DNA from 3 places in the Micromonospora sp. NPDC051227 genome. Region 3 is predicted to be linked to each of the others. Evidence: predicted binding sites of a transcription regulator. Region 3 holds the regulator's gene; each other region holds the start of a gene.
What was found. Region 3 encodes HrcA, which represses chaperone genes, less so after heat shock. Its sites were predicted from a motif close to GGTTNGCACNCTCNNNNNGAGNGTGCNAACC; they were not measured.
Positions count from the first base shown of each region.

Region 1: groES (co-chaperone GroES) is a predicted target of HrcA. The motif match lies at 5,098-5,128, and genes of this name have one in related genera.
Region 2: groL (chaperonin GroEL) is a predicted target of HrcA. The motif match lies at 3,665-3,695, and genes of this name have one in related genera.

Region 1 covers NZ_JBITET010000004.1:601,551-608,412, forward strand. Annotated here, with positions in the region: gene ACIA47_RS14360 (ABC transporter permease) at 1-1,104, opposite strand, end outside; gene ACIA47_RS14365 (ATP-binding cassette domain-containing protein) at 1,101-1,919, opposite strand; gene ACIA47_RS14370 (substrate-binding domain-containing protein) at 2,033-3,121, opposite strand; gene ybaK (Cys-tRNA(Pro) deacylase) at 3,301-3,780, opposite strand; gene ACIA47_RS14380 (methyltransferase domain-containing protein) at 3,806-5,002, opposite strand; gene groES (co-chaperone GroES) at 5,265-5,579, shown strand; gene groL (chaperonin GroEL) at 5,650-6,862, shown strand, end outside.
Region 2 covers NZ_JBITET010000004.1:270,265-277,126, reverse strand. Annotated here, with positions in the region: gene ACIA47_RS12725 (S8 family serine peptidase) at 1-462, shown strand, start outside; gene ACIA47_RS12720 (GNAT family N-acetyltransferase) at 532-1,467, shown strand; gene ACIA47_RS12715 (hypothetical protein) at 1,546-1,794, shown strand; gene groL (chaperonin GroEL) at 1,851-3,473, opposite strand; gene ACIA47_RS12705 (hypothetical protein) at 3,743-4,906, opposite strand; gene ACIA47_RS12700 (cold-shock protein) at 5,001-5,204, opposite strand; gene ACIA47_RS12695 (GNAT family N-acetyltransferase) at 5,528-6,058, shown strand; gene paaN (phenylacetic acid degradation protein PaaN) at 6,246-6,862, opposite strand, start outside.
Region 3 covers NZ_JBITET010000018.1:67,621-74,482, reverse strand. Annotated here, with positions in the region: gene ppk2 (polyphosphate kinase 2) at 1-725, shown strand, start outside; gene ACIA47_RS29905 (16S rRNA (uracil(1498)-N(3))-methyltransferase) at 745-1,479, opposite strand; gene dnaJ (molecular chaperone DnaJ) at 1,481-2,626, opposite strand; gene hrcA (heat-inducible transcriptional repressor HrcA) at 2,702-3,724, opposite strand; gene ACIA47_RS29890 (DUF4870 domain-containing protein) at 3,950-4,576, shown strand; gene hemW (radical SAM family heme chaperone HemW) at 4,642-5,865, opposite strand; gene ACIA47_RS29880 (enoyl-CoA hydratase-related protein) at 5,885-6,673, shown strand; partial or broken gene ACIA47_RS29875 (SDR family oxidoreductase) at 6,716-6,835, opposite strand.

The DNA of each region.
Region 1 (6,862 bases), on a different contig from region 3:
GGCGTCGAGGACGCGGCCCTTGCCACCGAAGAGGCTGGTGCCGCCAATCACCGCGGCACCGACCGCGTAGAGCAGTACGTTACTGCCCCCGGTGTTCGGGTCGACCGAGTTGGCCCGGCTGGCCGCCACGATGCCACCGATGGCGGCCATGGACGAGCAGATCACGAAGACCGAGATCCGGATCCGGTCGACGCCGATGCCGGCCCGGCGGGCGGCTTCCCGGTTACCGCCCACGGCGTAGATGTGCCGGCCGTAGCTGGTGCGTTGGAGGACGAAGGTCCAGATGATCAGCAGCACCGCGATGATCGGCACCACGATCGGCACACCCTTGAGTGAGCTGATCAGGACGTTGCGGCTGCGCTCCAGGTTGAGCACGTACACCGCGGTGCCGAGGATGACGGCGAGCCCGCCGATCCGCAGTGCCACCACCGCGATCGGGTCGGTGATCAGACCGCGGGCCACCCGGGTGCGGTGGCGCAGCAGTTGCACCGCCCCGTAGCCGACGACCGCGAGGGCGGTCAGCGCCCAGCCCAGCGTGGGGGCGAGGTTGCGGTTGGCGATGGCGACCAGCACGTCGTCGCGCACGGAGATGTTGGTGCCCTCCTTGACCAGCAGCAGAACGACGCCCTGGAAGGCGAGGAAGCCGGCGAGGGTGACCACGAAGGACGGAATGCCGATCTTCGCGACGAGCATGCCGAGCGTGGTGCCGATGACCACACCGGTGGCGACCGCGGCGAGCACGGCGACCCACCAGGGGTAGCCGAGCACTGTGACCACATTGGCCAGCACCGCCGCGCAGACGCCGCTGGCGAAGCCGGCGGAGAGGTCGATCTCGCCGAGCAGCAGCACGAAGACCAGGCCCATCGCGATCAGCGTGACCGCCGCGCCCTGGGTGAAGAGGTTGGCGAAGTTGCCGGCCGACAGGAACGACGACGGCCGCATGATCCCGAAGACGGTGCAGAGCACGATCAGGCCGAGCACGGCTGGCAGCGCGCCGACGTCGCCACCGCGTACGCGACTCAGGTAGTTGCGGACGTGGCCTCCGACGGTCGGCGGGGGTGTGACGGCCGCGGGGCCGTCCTTCCGCACGGCGGTGGTGGTCATCGGACGCCTCCTGAGATCGAATCGGCCGCCTGCGGGCCGTCGCCGTTGCTGCCCGGGTCGGTGGCGAGGCCGAGCCCGCCCGAGCGCCCGGCGGTGATCAGCTCGACCACCTGGGCGTGGGTGATGTCGGTGGTCTTCACCTGGGCGACCATCTGGCCGAGGTACAGCGCGGCGATCCGGTCGGAGACGGCGAAGACGTCGTTCATGTTGTGCGAGATGAGCACCACGGCCAGGCCGTTGTCGGCGAGGCGGCGGACCAGTTCGAGCACCTGGGCGGTCTGTGCCACGCCGAGCGCCGCGGTCGGCTCGTCCAGGATGACGAGCTTGCTGTTCCACAGCACCGCCTTGGCGATGGCCACGGTCTGGCGTTGACCGCCGGAGAGGCTGGACACGTGCTGGCGGAGCGAGGTGACGGTGCGGATGGAGAGCCCCGCCAGGGTTTCGGCGGCGAGCTGTTCCATTGTCGGCTCGTCGAGGACGATGCCGCTGCGCTTCTCCCGGCCGAGGAACATGTTCTGCACGATGTCCAGGTTGTCGCAGAGCGCGAGGTCCTGGTAGACGACCTCGATGCCGAGCGTGGCGGCCTCGCGGGGGCTGCCGATGTGCACCGGTTCACCGTTGAACAGGAACTCTCCGGCGTCGGTGGGGTGGATGCCGCTGATGCACTTCACCAGGGTCGACTTGCCAGCGCCGTTGTCGCCGACCAGTGCGGTCACTTCGCCCGGGTGGACGGTCAGGGCGACGTCGCGGAGCACCTGGACGGGACCGAAGCTCTTGTCGATCCCGCGGAGTTCCAGCAGGGGGGTCGCGGACACGGGGTCTCCTTCTTAAGGGAGGGTCGGGGCCCGTCCGGCGGGCGCCGCCCGGCACGGGAGGGTTCTCCCGTGCCGGGCGGCGATGGTCGTTCCGGCGGGTACTGCGGCGTCGGTCAGCTGATGCCGGCTTCGGCGCAGAACTTGGTGTACGCCGCGGTGCAGACCTCTTCCTTGGTCACGTAGCCGTCGGCGATGACGTCCTTGACGCTCTCCTTGTAGATGGCCTTCGGGGTGAGCAGCACCGAGGGGACGTCCCGGTCACCGTCCTTGACCGTCTGGCCGGTGTCCTTCTTCTCGCCCTTGGCGAGGGCGATGGCCAGGTCGGAGGCGGCCTTGGCCTCTTCCCGGACCGCCTTGTAGACGGTCATGCACTGGTCACCGGCGAGGATGTTCTGCAGGCCCTCGGTGCTGGCGTCCTGCCCGGTCACCGGCACCTTGCCGTTGAGCTTGTTCTTCTTCAGGATCGAGATGGCGGCGTTGCCGAGACCGTCGTTCGCGGCCAGCACGCCGTCGATCTTGCCGTTGGCCTTGGTGAGCTGCTGCTCGAAGATCGTCGCGGCCTGCGCGTTGTCCCACGCCGGCACCGCGTCCTCAGGGCCCTTGACGTATTCCTTGGAGTCGAACTTCGGCTTGAGCACCGAGTCGTAGCCGGCCTTGAAGAGGGTGGCGTTGTTGTCGGTGGGGGAGCCGTTCAGGTACGCCACGACGGGGTTCTTGGCGCCCTTCTCGGTCAGGCACTTCGACAGACCCTCGCCCTGGAGCTTGCCGACGGTCTCGTTGTCGAAGCTGACGTAGTACTGGGCGGAGCCGCCGAGGGTGAGCCGGTCGTAGTCGATGGTGGCCACGCCCTGCGACTTGGCCTTGTCGAGCACGGCCTTGCCGGTGCCGGAGTCCAGGTTGACGATCATCAGGGCGGTCACGCCGCCGGTGATCATCTGGTCGGCGATGGTCTGGAAGGCGGTCTTGTCGTTCTGAGCGTTCTGGATGTCGTACTGGACGCCGGCGGCCTTGAACGCCTCCTCCAGGAACCGGCGGTCCGCCGTTTCCCAGCGGGCCGAGGACTTGCTGTCCGGGAGGATCACGCCGATCTTGGGAGTCTTGGCGGAGTCGGTCGAGCCGGCACCGGAGTCGTCGCTGCAAGCGGTCAAGCCGCCGGTCGTGAGCAGGCCCACGGCGGCGATGGTGAGGATCCCCTTACGCATGTGCAGGGTCCTTTCGGAGGTGGGGGAGGTGTTGTTTTGTTGTGTCCGGCAACGTATTTCGCGTCACACCGGCTCCACAAGACCGCGCAGGTGCATAGTTTGTTGGGAGCGATAACAATTCAGCAACGCGACTGTTACTCCCCGGGTATCCCACGGGGGAGTCGACGTAACGAAGGCCGTCAGTGGGTCTGCAACGGCGCGGTGCGGGCGTCGGTCAACGCCACCAGATCCGCCGCGGCCAGTTCGAGTTGCAGACCGCGTCGACCAGCCGAGACGTAGATCGTCGGGAGATCCAGCGCGGATTCGTCCAGCACGGTGGGCAACCGTCGACGCTGCCCGAGCGGGCTGATCCCACCGCGCACGTAACCGGTGGCCCGCTCGGCGACCGCCCGGTCGGCCAACACCGCCCGCTTGCCGCCGACCGCCGCCGCGAGCGCCTTGAGATCCAGCTCACCGGTGACCGGAACGACCGCCACGGTGAGGGCGCCGTCGACAGCGGTCACCAGCGACTTGAACACGCGTTCCGGTGCCACGCCGAGCGCCACCGCCACCAACGCGCCGTAGTTCGGGGCGTCCGGCGCCACCCGGTACGGATGGGTGCGATGCGCGATGCCGCGCTTGACCAACAGTGCCGTTGCCGGCGTGCCCTGTCCCGCCACAGCGACGAGGCTAGTCGAGACGCCGCTAGTCGATCGGCCGGCCGATCAGCACCGTCGGTGCGCCGTCGACCCGGGTGAGCACCAGACTCGCCGCCGCGTCCCCGGCCAGCCGCAGGTCCCGCCGGAGCTGCTCCGGGGTGAGGGCCGAACCCCGCTTGAGGATCTCCACCCGGCCCACCCGGCGGTCGCGCAGCAGCGCCCGCAGGCGCTTGAGCGAGAACGGCAGCACGTCGGTGATCTCCAGCCAGCGCGCGTACGGGGTGCGGATCGGCTGGTCGGCGTAGAGGTAGGCGATGCTCGGATCCGCCAGGGTGGCGTCCAGTTCGGTGGCCAGTTCGGCGACGAGGTGCGCGCGGACCACGGCCGGGTCCGGGTCGTACAGGTAGCGGCGCACCGGCCCGACCGGCGCCTCGGTGGCACCCGAGCCGGTGAGCTGGTGGTGGTGCGCCTCCGCGCCCCGCTGTCGGTAGAGGCTGGCACGACGGGGCACCTCAGCCAGTTCGCCGCACCAGAGCGCCGCCTCGACCAGGTCGCCGTCCACGCCGACCCACTCGGCCTCCGCCCCGGCCGGGATGAGCGCATGGTCCAGGCCCGGCGCCACCTTCACCACGGTGCGCGGCACCCGCTCGGCCAGCCCGGTCACGAAATCCCACGGTGGCGAGTAGGCGCGCGGGTCGAAGATCCGCCGCCCGGTGCCGGTGGTGCGGCGGGCCGGATCGCAGAAGACCCCGTCAACCCCTGACACGTCGAACCCGGTCGCGTCGCCGCACTCGACAGTGAACAGCTCGGCCAGCCCGGCCGCCTCGGCGTTGGCGGCGGCCATCGCGGCAGTCACCGGGTCGGCCTCCACCCCGTACACCCGGATGCCGGCACGGGCGGCGGCCAGCGCATCGGCCCCGAGCCCGCAGCCGAGATCGGCCAGGGTGCGCACGCCGGCCGCGTACAACCGGGCGGCCCGACGGTCGGCGACCACCCGCCGGGTGGCCTGCTCCAGGCCGGGGCGGGTGAGGAACATCCCAGCGGCGGCCGAGCCGAACTTGCCCACCGCCCGGCGGCGCAGCTCGGCCTGGGTGAGCGCCGCCGCGGCCAACGTCGGCGGCACCCCGGCCGCCCGCAGCGCCGACGCCGCGGCCAGTGGATCACCGCCGGCCAGCCCGGCCGCCGTCGTGAGCGCGGCCGACCCCTCAGGGGTACGCAGCGCCGCCAGCTGATCGAGATCCACCCGGCCATTGTCCCGGTCGACCAGGAAATCCTGGCTTTCGGGGCGCGACGCGCTGGCACTCTCCTTGACGGAGTGCTAGCCACGGAATAACCTGCGATTAGCACTCTCACCCTGAGGGTGCCAGCTTCCGGGTCTCGCGACCCGGGTGCGCACGCCAGGCGGACCGGCACCCGCGACGACGGTCCCGCCCGGTGGCATGAGGCAGATTGACGCTGGTAGGCCCCGCCGACCAGCAACGAAACCAGTAGTACCCCAGGAGGGTATGCCCGTGACTACCGCGACCAAGGTTGCGATCAAGCCGCTCGAGGACCGCATCGTGGTCCAGGCGAACGAGGCTGAGACCACCACTGCGTCGGGCATCGTGATCCCCGACACCGCCAAGGAGAAGCCGCAGGAGGGCACCGTCCTCGCTGTGGGCCCGGGGCGCGTCGACGACAACGGCAACCGGGTTCCGGTTGACGTTCAGGTCGGCGACACCGTCCTCTACTCGAAGTACGGCGGCACCGAGGTCAAGTACGCCGGCGAGGAGTACCTGGTGCTCTCCGCCCGCGACGTCCTCGCGGTCATCGAGAAGTAAGCAACCGATCAGTGCCATTGCCCCGGTCCGGCTCGCCGGGCCGGGGCAATGGCGCTTCGAAGGGACATTTATGGCGAAGATCCTGAGCTTCTCGGACGACGCCCGGCACCTGCTGGAGCACGGTGTCAACGCCCTCGCGGACGCGGTCAAGGTCACCCTCGGCCCGCGCGGGCGCAACGTCGTCCTGGACAAGAAATTCGGTGCGCCGACGATCACCAACGATGGTGTGACCATCGCCAAGGAGATCGAGCTCACCAACCCGTACGAGAACCTTGGCGCGCAGCTGGTCAAGGAGGTGGCGACCAAGACCAACGACGTTGCCGGCGACGGGACCACCACCGCGACCGTGCTGGCCCAGGCGATGGTCCGCGAGGGTCTGCGCAACGTGACCGCCGGGACCAACCCGGCCGGCCTCAAGCGGGGCATCGACGCGGCGGCCATGAAGGTCTCCGAGGCGCTGCTCGGCCGTGCCGCCGAGGTCACCAGCAAGGAGTCGATCGCGAACGTGGCGACGATCTCCGCGCAGGACTCCACGATCGGCGATCTGATCGCCGAGGCGATGGAACGCGTCGGCCGCGACGGTGTCATCACCGTCGAGGAAGGCTCGATGCTCACCACCGAACTGGACGTGACCGAGGGTCTCCAGTTCGACAAGGGCTTCATCTCGCCGAACTTCGTCACCGACCTGGAGGGTCAGGAGTCCGTCCTTGAGGACGCGTACATCCTGGTCACCACCCAGAAGATCTCGGCGATCGAGGAGCTGCTGCCGCTGCTGGAGAAGGTCCTGCAGAACAGCAAGCCCCTGCTGATCATCGCTGAGGACGTGGACGGCCAGGCGCTCTCCACCCTGGTGGTCAACTCGCTGCGCAAGACCCTCAAGGTCTGCGCGGTCAAGGCCCCGGGCTTCGGTGACCGGCGCAAGGCAATGCTCCAGGACATCGCGATCTCCACGGGCGCCGAGCTGGTCGCCCCGGAGCTGGGCTACAAGCTCGACCAGGTCGGCCTGGAGGTGCTCGGCACCGCCCGGCGCGTCGTGGTCGACAAGGAGAACACCACGATCGTCGACGGCGGTGGCCAGAAGGCCGACGTCGCCGACCGGGTGTCCCAGATCCGCAAGGAGATCGAGGCCTCCGACTCCGACTGGGACCGGGAGAAGCTGGCCGAGCGGCTGGCAAAGCTCTCCGGTGGCATCGCCGTCATCAAGGCCGGCGCGGCGACCGAGGTCGAGATGAAGGAGCGCAAGCACCGCATCGAGGACGCCATCGCGGCGACCAAGGCTGCGG
Region 2 (6,862 bases), on a different contig from region 3:
TTCGTGGTCGCCGCGGCCGGTAACACCGGCCCGTGGTGCGCGTCGATCGACGATCCGCCCGCCCCCTACCCGGACGTGCTGACAGTGGGCGCTGTGGACGCCCAGCGGCGGGTCGCCGAATTCTCCTCGCGGGGGCCGGTGCCGGGCGGCTCGGGTAAACCGGACGTGCTGGCACCGGGGGTGGGCGTGGTGTCGGCCATGCCGGGCGGCACGTACGCCGCGCTGGACGGCACGTCGATGGCGACCCCGCAGGTGGCCGGGGTGGTCGCGCTGATGTGGTCGGCGAACCCGGCGCTGGTCGGCGACGTGACCCGGACCCGGCAGATCCTTCGGGACACCGCCACGGCGGCGACGCCCACCTACCGCTCCGACAGCCCCTCCGACGCCTGTGGTGCCCCGTCGAACGTCACCGGTGCCGGTCAGGTCGACGCCTACGCCGCCGTTCGCGCCGCCCAGCAATAGGCAGGTTTCCTTCCTGAAGCGCTGAGCCGGGGGTGCGCCTCCCCACCCGGTGATCTAGGGTCGGCGACCATGGACGCCGAGATCACCGTCACCGAGCTGACCGCCGACCTGGTCCCCACCGTCGTACAGCTCTGCCAGCAGGCTCTCGACCTGCCCGAGGACGCCGCCGAGGCGGCTGCCATCGTGGACGTGCTCTGGACCCGGGCCATCGCCGACCGGCCGGTGGTCGGGCTGGGCGCGTACCGGGGTGGGGACCTGGTGGGGGTGCTGATCTGTTCGGTGTCGTCGACCGAGCCGGGGATCGGGCACGTCGACCTGGTCGCGGTCCCTGCGGATCAGCGGCGTCGGGGCGTCGGCCGGGCGCTGCTCCAGCGGGCCGAGCGGGTGCTCGCCGAGCGCGGGGCGACCGAGGTGCTGCTGGCCGGAAACCCGCCGTACTACGCGTGGCCGGGAATCGACGTCCGCTACACGCCGGCGGTCTGCGCCGCCCTCGCGCTCGGCTACCAGCACGACCGGACCGCCTGGAACATGACAGCGGACCTGTCGTACGACGGGTCGCCGGCACTGCGGTCCACCGAGGCGACGGAGCGGCGGCTCGCCGATCAGGGCGTCACGGTACGCCGGGCGGAGCCGGCGGACCTGCCGGCGCTGTCGGCGTTCGCCCGGTCCACCTTCGGCGGAACGTGGGACGGCGAGCTGGCCGGGTCCGTGGGGCGCGCCGACGCGGGTTGCCACCTGGCGGAGCGGGACGGCGAGGTGCTCGGCTTCGCCGCGTACGGGTCGTCCCGGCCGAGCTGGTTCGGGCCGATGGGCACCGCGCCGGCCGCGGAGGGGTCGGGCATCGGTGGGGTGCTGTTGCGGCGCTGCCTGCGCGACCAGCGGGCGGCGGGGCTGGATCGGGCACAGATCGGCTGGGTGGGGCCGGTGCCGTTCTATTCGGGCAGCGCGGGCGCGCGGATCGAGCGGGTCTTCTTCCTGTACCGGCGAAGCCTACCGACGGCATAACCGGGGCAAACAGGACATGGATCCATTCGCCCGCATCGGCCATCGACGCCCCCTACCGTTTTGGTAGAGGAGGCAGCCATGACCACGGATGACAACCAGACCGAGGACGGCCCGCCGATCACCTGGAAACCGGTCGGTGAACTCCCCGGCCAACTGCCGTTCGACCGGCTCGACTACGGCGACGCCGAACAACTGGCCGAGATGACGACCGACGCTGAGCCGTCGGTGGTCGAGGAGCCGCGGGAGATGGTGGACGCGCCGATCCAACTGCTCCCGCCGTACAACCGGGCACAGAAACGGCGTAACCAGCGCCCACTACCAACCTGACGACGAACGGGGCGGACCGCGTCAGCGGCCCGCCCCGTTCGGTGTCGGAACTGGACTCAGAAGTCCATGTCCCCGCCACCCGGGCCAGCCGGGGCAGCCGGGGTCTTCTCCGGCTTGTCCGCGACAACAGCCTCGGTGGTGAGGAAGAGCGCCGCGATGGAAGCGGCGTTCTGCAGCGCCGAGCGCGTGACCTTGGCCGGGTCGATGATGCCCGCGGCCAGCAGGTCGACGTACTCGCCGTTGGCGGCGTTCAGACCGTGACCCGCTTCGAGGTTACGGACCTTCTCCACCACGACGCCGCCCTCAAGGCCGGCGTTGACGGCGATCTGCCGCAGCGGGGCGTCCAGCGCCACCTTGACGATGTTCGCACCGGTCGCCTCGTCGCCGACCAGGTCGAGCTTGTCGAAGGCGGTCTTGCCGGCCTGCACCAGCGCGACGCCACCACCCGGGACGATGCCCTCCTCGACGGCGGCCTTCGCGTTGCGAACGGCGTCCTCGATGCGGTGCTTGCGCTCCTTGAGCTCGACCTCGGTGGCCGCGCCGACCTTGATCACCGCAACGCCGCCGGCCAGCTTGGCCAGCCGCTCCTGCAGCTTCTCCCGGTCGTAGTCGGAGTCGCTCTTGTCGATCTCGGCCCGGATCTGGTTGACCCGGCCCTGGATCTGCTCGGCGTCACCGGCACCGTCGACGATGGTGGTCTCGTCCTTGGTCACCACGACCTTGCGGGCGCGACCCAGCATGTCGAGGCTGGCGGCGTCGAGCTTGAGGCCGACCTCCTCGCTGATGACCTGGCCACCGGCGAGGATGGCGATGTCGGTCAGCATGGCCTTGCGGCGGTCACCGAAGCCCGGCGCCTTGACGGCGACCGACTTGAAGGTGCCACGGACCTTGTTGACCACCAGGGTGGCGAGGGCCTCGCCCTCCAGGTCCTCGGCGATGATCAGCAGCGGCTTGCCCGACTGCATGACCTTCTCCAGGATCGGGAGCAGGTCCTTCACCGACGAGATCTTGCTGTTGGCGATCAGGATGTACGGGTCGTCGAAGACGGCCTCCATACGCTCCGGGTCGGTCATGAAGTAGGCCGAGATGTAGCCCTTGTCGAAGCGCATACCCTCGGTGAGCTCCAGCTCGAGCCCGAAGGTGTTGCTCTCCTCGACGGTGATGACGCCTTCCTTGCCGACCTTGTCCATCGCCTCGGCGATGATCTCGCCGACGGTGCTGTCGCCAGCGGAGATGGAGGCGGTGGAGGCGATCTGCTCCTTGGTCTCGACGTCCTTGGCGAGCTTGGACAGCTCCTCCGAGACGCTCGCGACCGCGGCCTCGATGCCCCGCTTCAGGGCCATCGGGTTGGCGCCGGCGGCCACGTTACGCAGGCCCTCGCGAACCAGGGCCTGGGCCAGGACGGTCGCCGTCGTCGTGCCGTCACCGGCAACGTCGTCGGTCTTCTTCGCGACCTCCTTGACCAGCTCAGCGCCGATCTTCTCGTACGGGTCCTCGAGCTCGATCTCCTTGGCGATGCTCACACCATCGTTGGTGATGGTGGGGGCACCCCACTTCTTCTCGAGCACGACGTTGCGGCCCTTCGGGCCGAGGGTCACCTTTACGGCGTCGGCGAGCTGGTTCATGCCACGCTCGAGGCCGCGGCGCGCCTCTTCGTCGAACGCGATCATCTTTGCCATACGGCGTTGTCCTCCTGGACACTCACGGCCACCCGAGTGTGTGTCCCGGATGGGCCGCCTGGTGTACGCACTTGGGACGTCGCCACCAGGCGACGACGACGTCCTTCGGCCGGGCCGGATAGCCCGCGACGACCGGCCATGTGCCGCCCCGGCGTCTCCACGCCGGTGCAACCTGGCCCCACCGTCCCGACCGCTGGCACTCACGGTATGCGAGTGCCAATGACTTGTTTAGCACTCTCCCCTGCCGAGTGCAAGCACGATGGGGCCGCTCAGCCGAGTTCCGCGGCCAGTCCGGCAGTGTTCACCGGCGCCTCATGGGCCCTCTGCTCTGCGTACGTCACCAGCAGACCGATCATCTGGGCGAGGTGCGCCGGCAGGGCCAGCACGGCGGTGATCGCGATCACCACCACCGTCCCGGCGGCGGTACCCGCCGAGGAGAACGGATCCGTTCCGAGCGCGGAGGTGCCGATCCCTTCCAGGCCACCGGGGATCAGGGTCCCGACGATCACCGCCACGGCCACCAGGGCCACCCGTCCGAGCAGCAGGCCGAGCCGGTCGTGGAACATCCGGAACGATCGACCGATCGGGTTGTGCCGTTCGAAGAGATAGACCGGGCCGGCCATGCTCAGCGCGAAGGCCAGGTAGATGCCCGGCAGCACGCAGAAACAGACACCGACGCCGATCAGCAGACTGACCAACAGGGTCCAGCCCCACAGCCCGAGTGCCCGACGCAGGCCGTAGCGCAGCGCAGACTCCAGGCTGGCCGGCTGACCGGCCGCCTGTTGGGTGATCACCCAGGTGCCGGCGGCCCACCCGACGGCCTGCACCAACCCGACCACCAGGCTGCCGCCGACCAGTAGGACCAGGAGGCTCAGCAGCTCGGCGGCGAAATTGTCCGGCAGCGTGGGGGTCGACGTCGATTCGGCCTGGGCGGCCCACTTCGCCGACGGGTCCAGCCCGAGGGAGACCACCGAGAGCACCGCCGCCGGCAGCACCTGGGTGAGCAGCATGATCGGCACCAACTGCCGCCAGCCCCGACGCAGCGCTCCCCCGCACCGGTTGAACCAGCCGCCGATGCCGGCACCGGGCGGAGTGACCAGGGCGTCGTTCGGGTCGAACCCGTATCCCGGCGGGTACCAGCCGACCGGCGGCCCCGGGTACCACGGCTGCCCGCCGTAGGGACCCGACCCGGGCGGGTAGCCCCCGGTAGGCGGGAACGCCCAGCCCTGCGGCGGCGGGGCCGCACCCCAGGCGCCCTGCCCGGGGTCCCACCCGGGCGGCGGACCGGCGGGGCCGGAGGACGGGCCGGCCGGGGGCATGCCCGGCCCCCAGCCGGGGGGCGGACCGGCGTGGCCGGGGCTGCCTGCGGGCGAGGACGGGTCCGGCTCCCCCGACCCGGGGGACGGAGTGGACGGGGGCGGCTGGTCGGTCATGAACGCTCCTCACATCGGCTGGAACGGTTCACGATCTTCCCGGCTGCGCGCCCCTGCCGCAGCCCCGACTCACGGGGCCGATCGGCCAGGAAGCTCAGCCGATGACGCGTACGTGCTCTGCCTGTGGGCCCTTCTGGCCCTGGGTGATCTCGAACTCGACCCGCTGACCGTCGTCCAGCGCCTTGTAACCGTCCATCTCGATCGCGGAGAAATGGACGAACACGTCCTGACCGCCGTCGACGGCGATGAAGCCGTAGCCCTTCTCGGCGTTGAACCACTTCACGGAGCCCTGTGCCACGGTGCACTTCCCTCACTCTGCGCGGCGTTGCCTGACTCGGCGCACGGCACGGCCGGGCGCCCCGGACCACCGACTCAGCGATCGATGACCGCCATTGAAGCAGGTGACCGAAATCGCACGCTACACGAGGAGTGACGGCCGCGCACGGCCACAATCAGACAGACTTCGGGGCGTCCCGACCGCGCTGATCGGCCGGGTTCTCGAGCCACCGGATTCGCCCGCGTCATTGCGAATGGAGGGATGGTCGCAGGGTGGCCCCGAGTTGACGGCGGTCGGGCCCAGCTCGCGAAACGCCATCTCTGCCCTGTGGTAGGCATGCGGACATGACCACCGACATGGGCTCACCGGCCCTGCGGCTCGCGGAGATCCGCCGGGTCCGGCCGGAGGACGCCGCCCGGATGCGGGCGCTGCGCCTGGAGATGCTGGCCGACGCGCCGTTGGCCTTCCTGGAGACCCTGGCGGACGCGGCGGCCCGACCGCACAACGAGTTCGCCGCCCGGGTCGCGTACACCTCCGCCGGTGCCGGTAACGCGCAGTTCGTCGCCGACCCGGGCGGCCGGCTGGTCGGGCACGCCGGTGGTACGACCCACCCGAACGAACCGGGGCTGACCGTGATCTACGCCGTGTACGTCACGCCGGCCTGGCGCGGCAGTGGCCTGCTCGGCGAGCTGATCGACGGGGTGGCAGCCTGGTCGCGAGCCTGTGGCCGACCCGAGCTGCTGCTGGAGGTGGTGGTCGGTAACGACCGCGCCTACCGCGCCTACCAGCGCCTGGGCTTCAAGGACACCGGGGTACGAGTCCCCCACCCGACCATCCCAGCCCTCACCGAGCTACAGATGCGCCGCCCCGCCTAGCCTCCCCAGGGCAGAACCCCGGTGATGCCCCCAAGGTCGGACGCGTCAGCGGCAACCGTGCCCACAAAGGGTTTCCGGGGCAGCCCGCCTCGCGCAGGGATCAAGCCTGACCGCCCGGAGCGGCGCGGGCTGCCCCGGAACCCCCAACCGCGAGGAACGGGACAGCCCCGGAAACCGCAACCAAAGGTCAGACGTGCCGCCGAGACTGCACGATCCGGAACCGGTTGGCGACGTACGCCCCGTCGGTCAGCGCCGAGTTGGCCGCCGCGTTGGCCCCACTGCCGTGGAAGTCGGAGAACGCCGCCGACTGGTTGACGAAGACACCGCCGGTGAGGTTGCAGGACAGGTGCACCCCGACCTCGACCGCCACCGCCTCGGTTGCGTCCAGCACGGCCTCGTCGGTCGAGTAGACCCCGGCGGTGAGCGCGCCCTTCTCGCCGACCGTCCGGCGCAGCAGCTCCAGGCTGTGCGTGGTGGAGTCGGTCGCGATGGCGAACGAGATCGGCCCGAACCATTCCCGGCCGTACGTCTCCGCGTCGTCCGCGGTCAGCTTCACGATCGTCGGGGTACGTACCACCGCGTCGGCGTACGACGGGTGGGCCACGGCCCGCGACTCCAGCACCGGCTCGCCGACCTTGGTCACCTCGGCGAGCCGCTCCAGCACCCCGTCGTTGACGATGGCGCCGGTCAGCTCCACACCTCGGGCCGGGTCGGCGGTGAGCTTGCCGACTGCGGCGGCGATCCCGCCGGCCACCTCGTCGAAGCTCTTGTGCCCCTGGTCGGTCTCGATGCCGCCGGCCGGGA
Region 3 (6,862 bases):
TGAAACTCCAGGACTGGATCAAGGAGTCCGGCGAACGTTTGGTGATTCTCTTCGAGGGCCGGGACGCGGCCGGCAAGGGCGGCACCATCAAACGCTTCATGGAGCACCTCAACCCGCGTGGCGCATCGGTGGTGGCGCTCGCCAAGCCGGACGAGCGGGAAGCCGCCCAGTGGTACTTCCAGCGTTGGCTGGCGCACCTGCCGGCGGCCGGCGAGATCGTGCTGTTCGACCGTTCCTGGTACAACCGGGCCGGCGTGGAGCGGGTGATGGGCTTCTGTAGCCGCAAGGAGTACCTGGAGTTCCTACGGCAGGCCCCGGAGCTGGAACGGATGCTGGTGCGCTCCGGCATCCGGCTGGTGAAGTTCTGGTTCTCCGTCTCCCAGAACGAGCAGCGCACCCGGTTCGCGATCCGCCAGGTCGACCCGGTCCGGCAGTGGAAGCTGTCCCCGATGGACATCGCGTCACTCGACCGGTGGGACGAGTACACCGAGGCCAAGGAGGCGATGTTCTTCTGGACCGACACGGCCGACGCGCCGTGGACGGTGGTGAAGAGCAACGACAAGAAGCGGGCGCGGCTCGAGGCGATGCGGCACGTGCTGCACCGCTTCGACTACACCGGCAAGGACCCCGAGGTGGTCGGCACACCGGACCCGCAGATCATCGGGCCGGCCGGGCTGGATCTGGGGCCGGAGGAAGAGGTGGTGCCGGTGTTTCCCCGCCCCTGACCGAGCCCGTCGCCGAGGGTCACCAGCGGCCGAGGCGGGTGGCGAGCACGCTGAGGGCCGCCACCCCGGCGGTGGAGGTGCGCAGCACGGCCGGTCCGAGGCGTACGGGTCGCCCGCCGGCCTCGGCGAAGGCGGCCAGCTCGGCCGGGGCGATGCCACCCTCTGGGCCGACCACCAGCACGATCTCGCCGGTGGAGGGCAGCTCGGCGGTGGTGAGCCGCTCTTCGGCCTCCTCGTGCAGCACGAACCCGGCGGCGGCACCGGCGATCCGACGGGCCACCGTGGCGGTGGACTCGTCCGGCGCACCGGCCACCACCGGCAGCCACGGTCGGCGGGCCTGCTTGGCCGCCTCCCGGGCGGTGGCCACCCACTTCTCCCGGGCGCGTACGCCCCGGTCGCCGCGCCACTGGGTCACCGAACGCGAGGCCGCCCAGGGCACGATCTCGTCCACCCCGACCTCGGTCATCGCCTGCACGGCGAGCTCACCCCGGTCGCCCTTGGCGATGCCCTGCACGGTCACCAGACGGGGGACCGGCGCGTCCGCGTACCCCCGGGAGGTGATGGTGACCTCCAGGCTGCCCCGGCCGACGGCCGTGACCACGGCGGCGGCCGTGCCACCCCGACCGTCGGCGAGCAGCAGCTCCTCGCCGACGCGCAGCCGCTGCACGGTGGCGGCGTGATGCCCCTCCGGGCCGTCCAGGGTCAGCGCGTCGCCGGTGGGCAGCGCCTCGACCAGGAACAGCGGTGCGGACACCTCAGGCGTGCCCGTTGAACGCGTCGCGCATCCGGGAGAAGAAGCCGCCCTGCTTGGACAGCTCGGCGACCTCCTCACCACGGGTCTTGGCGAAGTCGCGCAGCATCTTCTCCTGGTCCGGGTCGAGCTTGGTGGGCGTCCGCACGTCGAGGTGGACGTAGAGGTCGCCACGGCCGGTGCCGCGCAGGTGCGGCACGCCGCGGGCGCGCAGTCGCAGCGTGCTGGCCGGCTGGGTGCCGGCCTTGACGTCGAGGGTCTCCTCGCTGTCCAGCGTCTTGATGGTCAGCCGGGTGCCCAGCGCCGCCGCCGTCATCGGCACTGTGACTCGGCAGTGCAGGTCGTCGCCCTTGCGGGAGTACACGTCGTGCGGGCGCTCGTGGATCTCCACGTAGAGGTCACCGGCGGTGCCGCCGCCGGGGCCCACCTCGCCCTGCTGGGCCAGCCGGATCCGCATGCCGTCCTCGACACCGGCCGGGATCTTGACGGTCAGCGAACGGCGGGTCCGCACCCGGCCGTCGCCTGCGCAGGTGGGGCAGGGGTGCGGGATGGTGGTGCCGTAGCCCTGGCACACGGTGCACGGCCGGGCGGAGACCACCTGGCCGAGGAAGGTGCGCTGCACCGACTGCACCTCGCCCCGACCGCCGCACGCCTCGCAGGTCGCCAGGTGCGTGCCGGCGGCCGTGCCGGCGCCGGAGCAGGTGGTGCAGAGCACGGCGGTGTCGACGGTGATCGGGGCCTCCACGCCGAAGGCCGTCTCGTGCAGGTCGAGTTCGAGCCGCAGGATCGCGTCGGCGCCCGGGCGGGTACGCGGCCGTGGGCCACGGGCGCCACCTCCGGCACCGCCGAAGAACGCGTCCATGATGTCCTGGAAGCCGACGAACGGGCCGGCGCCTCCGGGGCCACCCGGGCCCCCGGCACCGCCGCCACCCGGGGCGAGCGGGTCGCCACCCAGGTCGACGATCTGCCGCTTCCGATCGTCCGAGAGGACCTCGTACGCGGCGTTGATGTCCTTGAACTTCTCCTGAGCCTCCGGGTCCGGATTGACGTCCGGGTGGAACTGGCGGGCCAGCTTGCGGTAGGCGCGCTTGATCTCGTCATCGGAGGCTTCCCGGCTCACACCGAGAATGCCGTAGTAGTCCCTGGCCACTGCGTTCCGTGTCCTCATGTTCGTCTCGCGTTGCGCCGGTCGGCGGCCGCAGCCGGCCGCATCGGCCCTGACCAATCAGTTCTGGGCCAGCAACTCGCCCACGTAGCGTGCCACGGCGCGCACCGTGGCGATGTTGCCGGGGTAGTCCATCCGGGTGGGCCCCAGCACCCCCAGGCCGCCCACGATGGTGGTGCCCGGGCCGTACCCGGTGCTGACCACCGAGGCGGCGCGCAGGTTGTCGAACTCGTTCTCGTCGCCGATCAGCACCCGGGTCGTGCTCGGCTCGGTCTCACCGATGAGCTTGAGCAGCACGACCTCCTCCTCCAGAGCCTCGAGGATCGGCCGCAGGGAGCCCTGGAAGTCGAGCAGGCCGCCCCGGGTGAGGTTCGCGGTGCCGGCGAGCGCGATCCGCTCCTCGTGCCGCTCGACCAGGGTCTCCAGCAGCACGGTGGCGAGCGTCGTCATGGTCGGGCGCAGCCCGGTGGGCGCTTCCTCGACCAAGGCCTGCACCAGCGGTGGCGTCTCGGACAGCCGGGCGTTGGCGAGCTTCTCGTTGATCAGTCGGCGCAGGTCGGTGACGTCGGCGGCGGGCACCGGCCCGGGCAACTCCACGAGTCGCTGCTCCACCCGCCCGGTGTCCGCGATCATGACGAGCATCAGCCGGGTGGTGGAGATCGGCACCAGCTCCAGGTGACGCACCGAGGAGCGGGCCAGGCTCGGGTACTGCACTACGGCGACCTGCCGGGTCAGCTGGGCGAGCAACCGCACCGTGCGGTGCACCACGTCGTCGAGGTCGACCGCGCCGACCAGGAAGCGCTCGATGGCCCGGCGCTCGGCCGGGCTGAGCGGCTTGACGCGGGACAACCGGTCGACGAAGAGGCGGTAGCCGCGGTCGGTGGGCACCCGGCCGGCACTGGTGTGCGGCTGCCGGATGTAGCCCTCCTCCTCCAGCACGGCCATGTCGTTGCGGACCGTGGCCGGGGAGACCCCGAGCTGGTGCCGCTCGACCAGCGCCTTGCTGCCGACCGGCTCCTGGGTGGAGACGTAGTCTTCGACGATGGCGCGGAGCACTGCGAGTTTCCGGTCGTCGAGACCCATCCTCCGCACCTCCTGTCGCACGTCGGCCGCCGGCGCTCTGGGCCGGCCGGGCCGTCTGGCACTCGACTGTAACGAGTGCCAGTCTACGTCGGCGGGCCGGCCGACGCGATGATCAACGGCCACCCGTCGGTGCGGCCCACGCCACCGGCGTTGGGCCGATCGGCCCGCACTGCCAGGCGGTGTCGCTCTGGTGCGGCGTTGCCACAGGCCCCTACCGTGACATCCATGACTGAACCTCCTCGCCCTCCCGGGTCGGGCGACCCCGGCAACTACCCGCCGGAGCCCACCTCCCCGGGCCCGTCCCCGTCGGCCGAGCCGCCCACCGCACCACTGTCCGGGGCGCCCGGGCCGGCCGGCTATCCCCCGCCCGGTGGCTATCCGCCGCCCACCGGTGACCAACCGCCGTCAGGCGGCTACCCTCCGGCAGGCGGTTACCCCCCGCCCGGGGGCTATCCCCCGCCCGGCGGGTACCCGGCTGGTGGGGCCTACGGCGGCCCCGGCGGCGGCTACGCCAACAACGAGGACAAGACCTGGGCGCTGGTCGCGCACTTCGGCGGCGCGCTCGGCGCGCTGGTCAGTTTTGGTCCGCTGGGCTTCGTCGCCCCGCTGATCGCCTACCTGGCCCGCGGCCAGCAGTCGCCGACCGTCCGGGCGCACGCCCTCGCCGCCCTGAACTTCCAGATCCTCTGGTCGATCATCGCGTTCGTGCTGCTCTTCGTGAGCTGGTGCCTGCTCTTCCTGCCCAGCATCGCCGTCGTGGTGATCCAGATCCTGTTCGGGATCATCGCCGGCATGAAGGCCAACGAGGGCACCCCGTACCGCTACCCGATGACGGCCAACTTCATCAAGTGAACCGGGCCGGCCGCTCCCCCGGCCGGTTCGGAACACCGCTGTCCCGGTGCGGGACGGTGGGCCACTCAGGGCAGCAGGTCGCGGACGACCGCGTCGGCGAGCAGCCGCCCGCGCAGGGTGAGCACCGCCCGGCCGGCGGCGTACTCGTCGCCGGCCAGCAGGCCGCCGGCCAGCGCCCGCTCGGCGCCGGCCCGGCCGGTGGAGTCGAGCACCGCCAGCGGGAGGCCGCTGGCCAGCCGCAGCCGGAGCATCACGTCCTCCATGTGCGCCTCGTCGACAGTGAGCACCTCCCGGGCCAGGCCGGGAGACGCGCCGGCGGCCAACCGCTGGGCGTACGCCGAGGGGTGCTTCACGTTCCACCAGCGCACCCCACCGACGTGGCTGTGCGCCCCCGGCCCCAGCCCCCACCAGTCCGCGCCGGTCCAGTAGAGCAGGTTGTGCCGGCAGCGGGCCTCCTCGGTGCGGGCCCAGTTGGAGACCTCGTACCAGGAGAGTCCGGCCGCGTCGAGCGCGGCCTCCGCGGCCAGGTAGCGGTCCGCGGCCACATCGTCACTGGGGTACGCCAGTTCGCCGCGCCGCATCCGGGCGGCGAGCCGGGTGCCGTCCTCGACGATCAGGGCGTATGCGCTGACGTGGTCCACCCCGGCGGCGACGACCTGCTCCAGCGAGGCGGCGAAGTCCTCGGCCCGCTCCCCCGGGGTGCCGTAGATCAGGTCCAGGTTGACGTGCTCGAACCCGGCGTCGCGCGCCTCCAGGGCGGCGGCGGTGGCCCGGCCGGCGCTGTGTTTGCGGTCCAGGATCGCCAGCACCCCCGGGGAGGCGGACTGCATGCCCAGCGAGATCCGGGTGTAGCCGGCGGCCCGCAGCAGCTTCAACGATTCCGGGGTGACCGACTCGGGGTTGGCCTCGGTGGTCACCTCGGCGTCGGCGGCCAGCCCCCAGGTGCGGTCGATGCCGTCGAGGATGCGGGCCAGGTCGTCGGCGGAGAGCAGGGTGGGTGTGCCTCCGCCGACGAAGACGGTGTCGACCCGGGGCGGCGGGGTGTCGCCGAGCACCCGGGCGGCGAGCGTCAGCTCGGCCAGGACGGTGTCGGCGTACCCCTCGCGGCTGGCGCCGCCACCCAGTTCGGCAGCGGTGTAGGTGTTGAAGTCGCAGTATCCGCAGCGGCTGGCGCAGAACGGCACGTGCACGTACACGCCGAAGCCGCGCGCGCCGACCGCCGCGGTGGCGGTGGCGGGCAACGATCCGTCGACGGGGACGGTCTCACCATCTGGAAGGACGCCGGGCATGGCCACTAGTGTGCCCGGCATGACCTCTCCCGACGTCCTCGTGCGGGTCGCCACGGCCCGTGGGGTGACCACCCTCACCCTGGACAGCCCGCACAACCGCAACGCGCTCTCCACCGGCCTCATGACCCAACTGCTGGCCGGGCTGGCGGACGCGGTCGCCGACGAGGCGGTCCGAGTGATCGTGCTCGACCACACCGGCCCGGTCTTCTGCTCCGGCGCGGACCTGAAGGAGACCGCCGCGGCGTACGCCAGCGGGACGGTGCCGGCCGGGATGCTGGGTGACGTGCTCGCGGCGCTCTGGGAGTGCCCGAAGCCGGTGCTGGCCCGGGTCGGCGGGCCGGCGCGGGCCGGTGGGCTGGGCCTGATCGCCGCCGCCGACCTTGCGCTCTGCGCCGACGAGGCGACGTTCGCGTTCACCGAGGTACGCATCGGGGTGATCCCGGCGGTGATCTCGGCGACCGTGCTGCCCCGGCTGCACCCCCGCGCCGCCGCCGAGCTGTACCTGACCGGCGACACCTTCGACGGTCGCCGGGCCGCCGAGATCGGCCTGGTGACGGCCTCGGTCCCGGCGGACGGGTTGGACGACGCAGTACGGGGCTACTGCGACTCGCTGGTGCGCGGCGCGCCCGGGGCGCTGGCCGGCGCGAAGGAGTTGCTGCGTCGACCGGGTACCGCCGAGTTGCGCGCCGACCTGGCGCGACTCTCCGCCGTCTCGACCGGCTACTTCCTCTCCGACGAGGGGCGCGAGGGGGTCACTGCGTTCCGGGAAAAACGACCGGCGCGCTGGGTGCCCGCTCTCGACGCCTGACGGTCGGGGCGCCACCGGGAGCGGCGGCGCCCCAAGGTCGGGTCACCAGGCGGTCGCGCCGCCGTCGACCGGGTAGTTCGCCCCGGTGATGTACGACGCCCGGTCGGACGCGAGGAAGACCACCAGCTCGACGACCTCCTCGGGGCGCGCGAAGCGCTTGAGGAATCGCTTCCCGTTGTCGGTCACCCG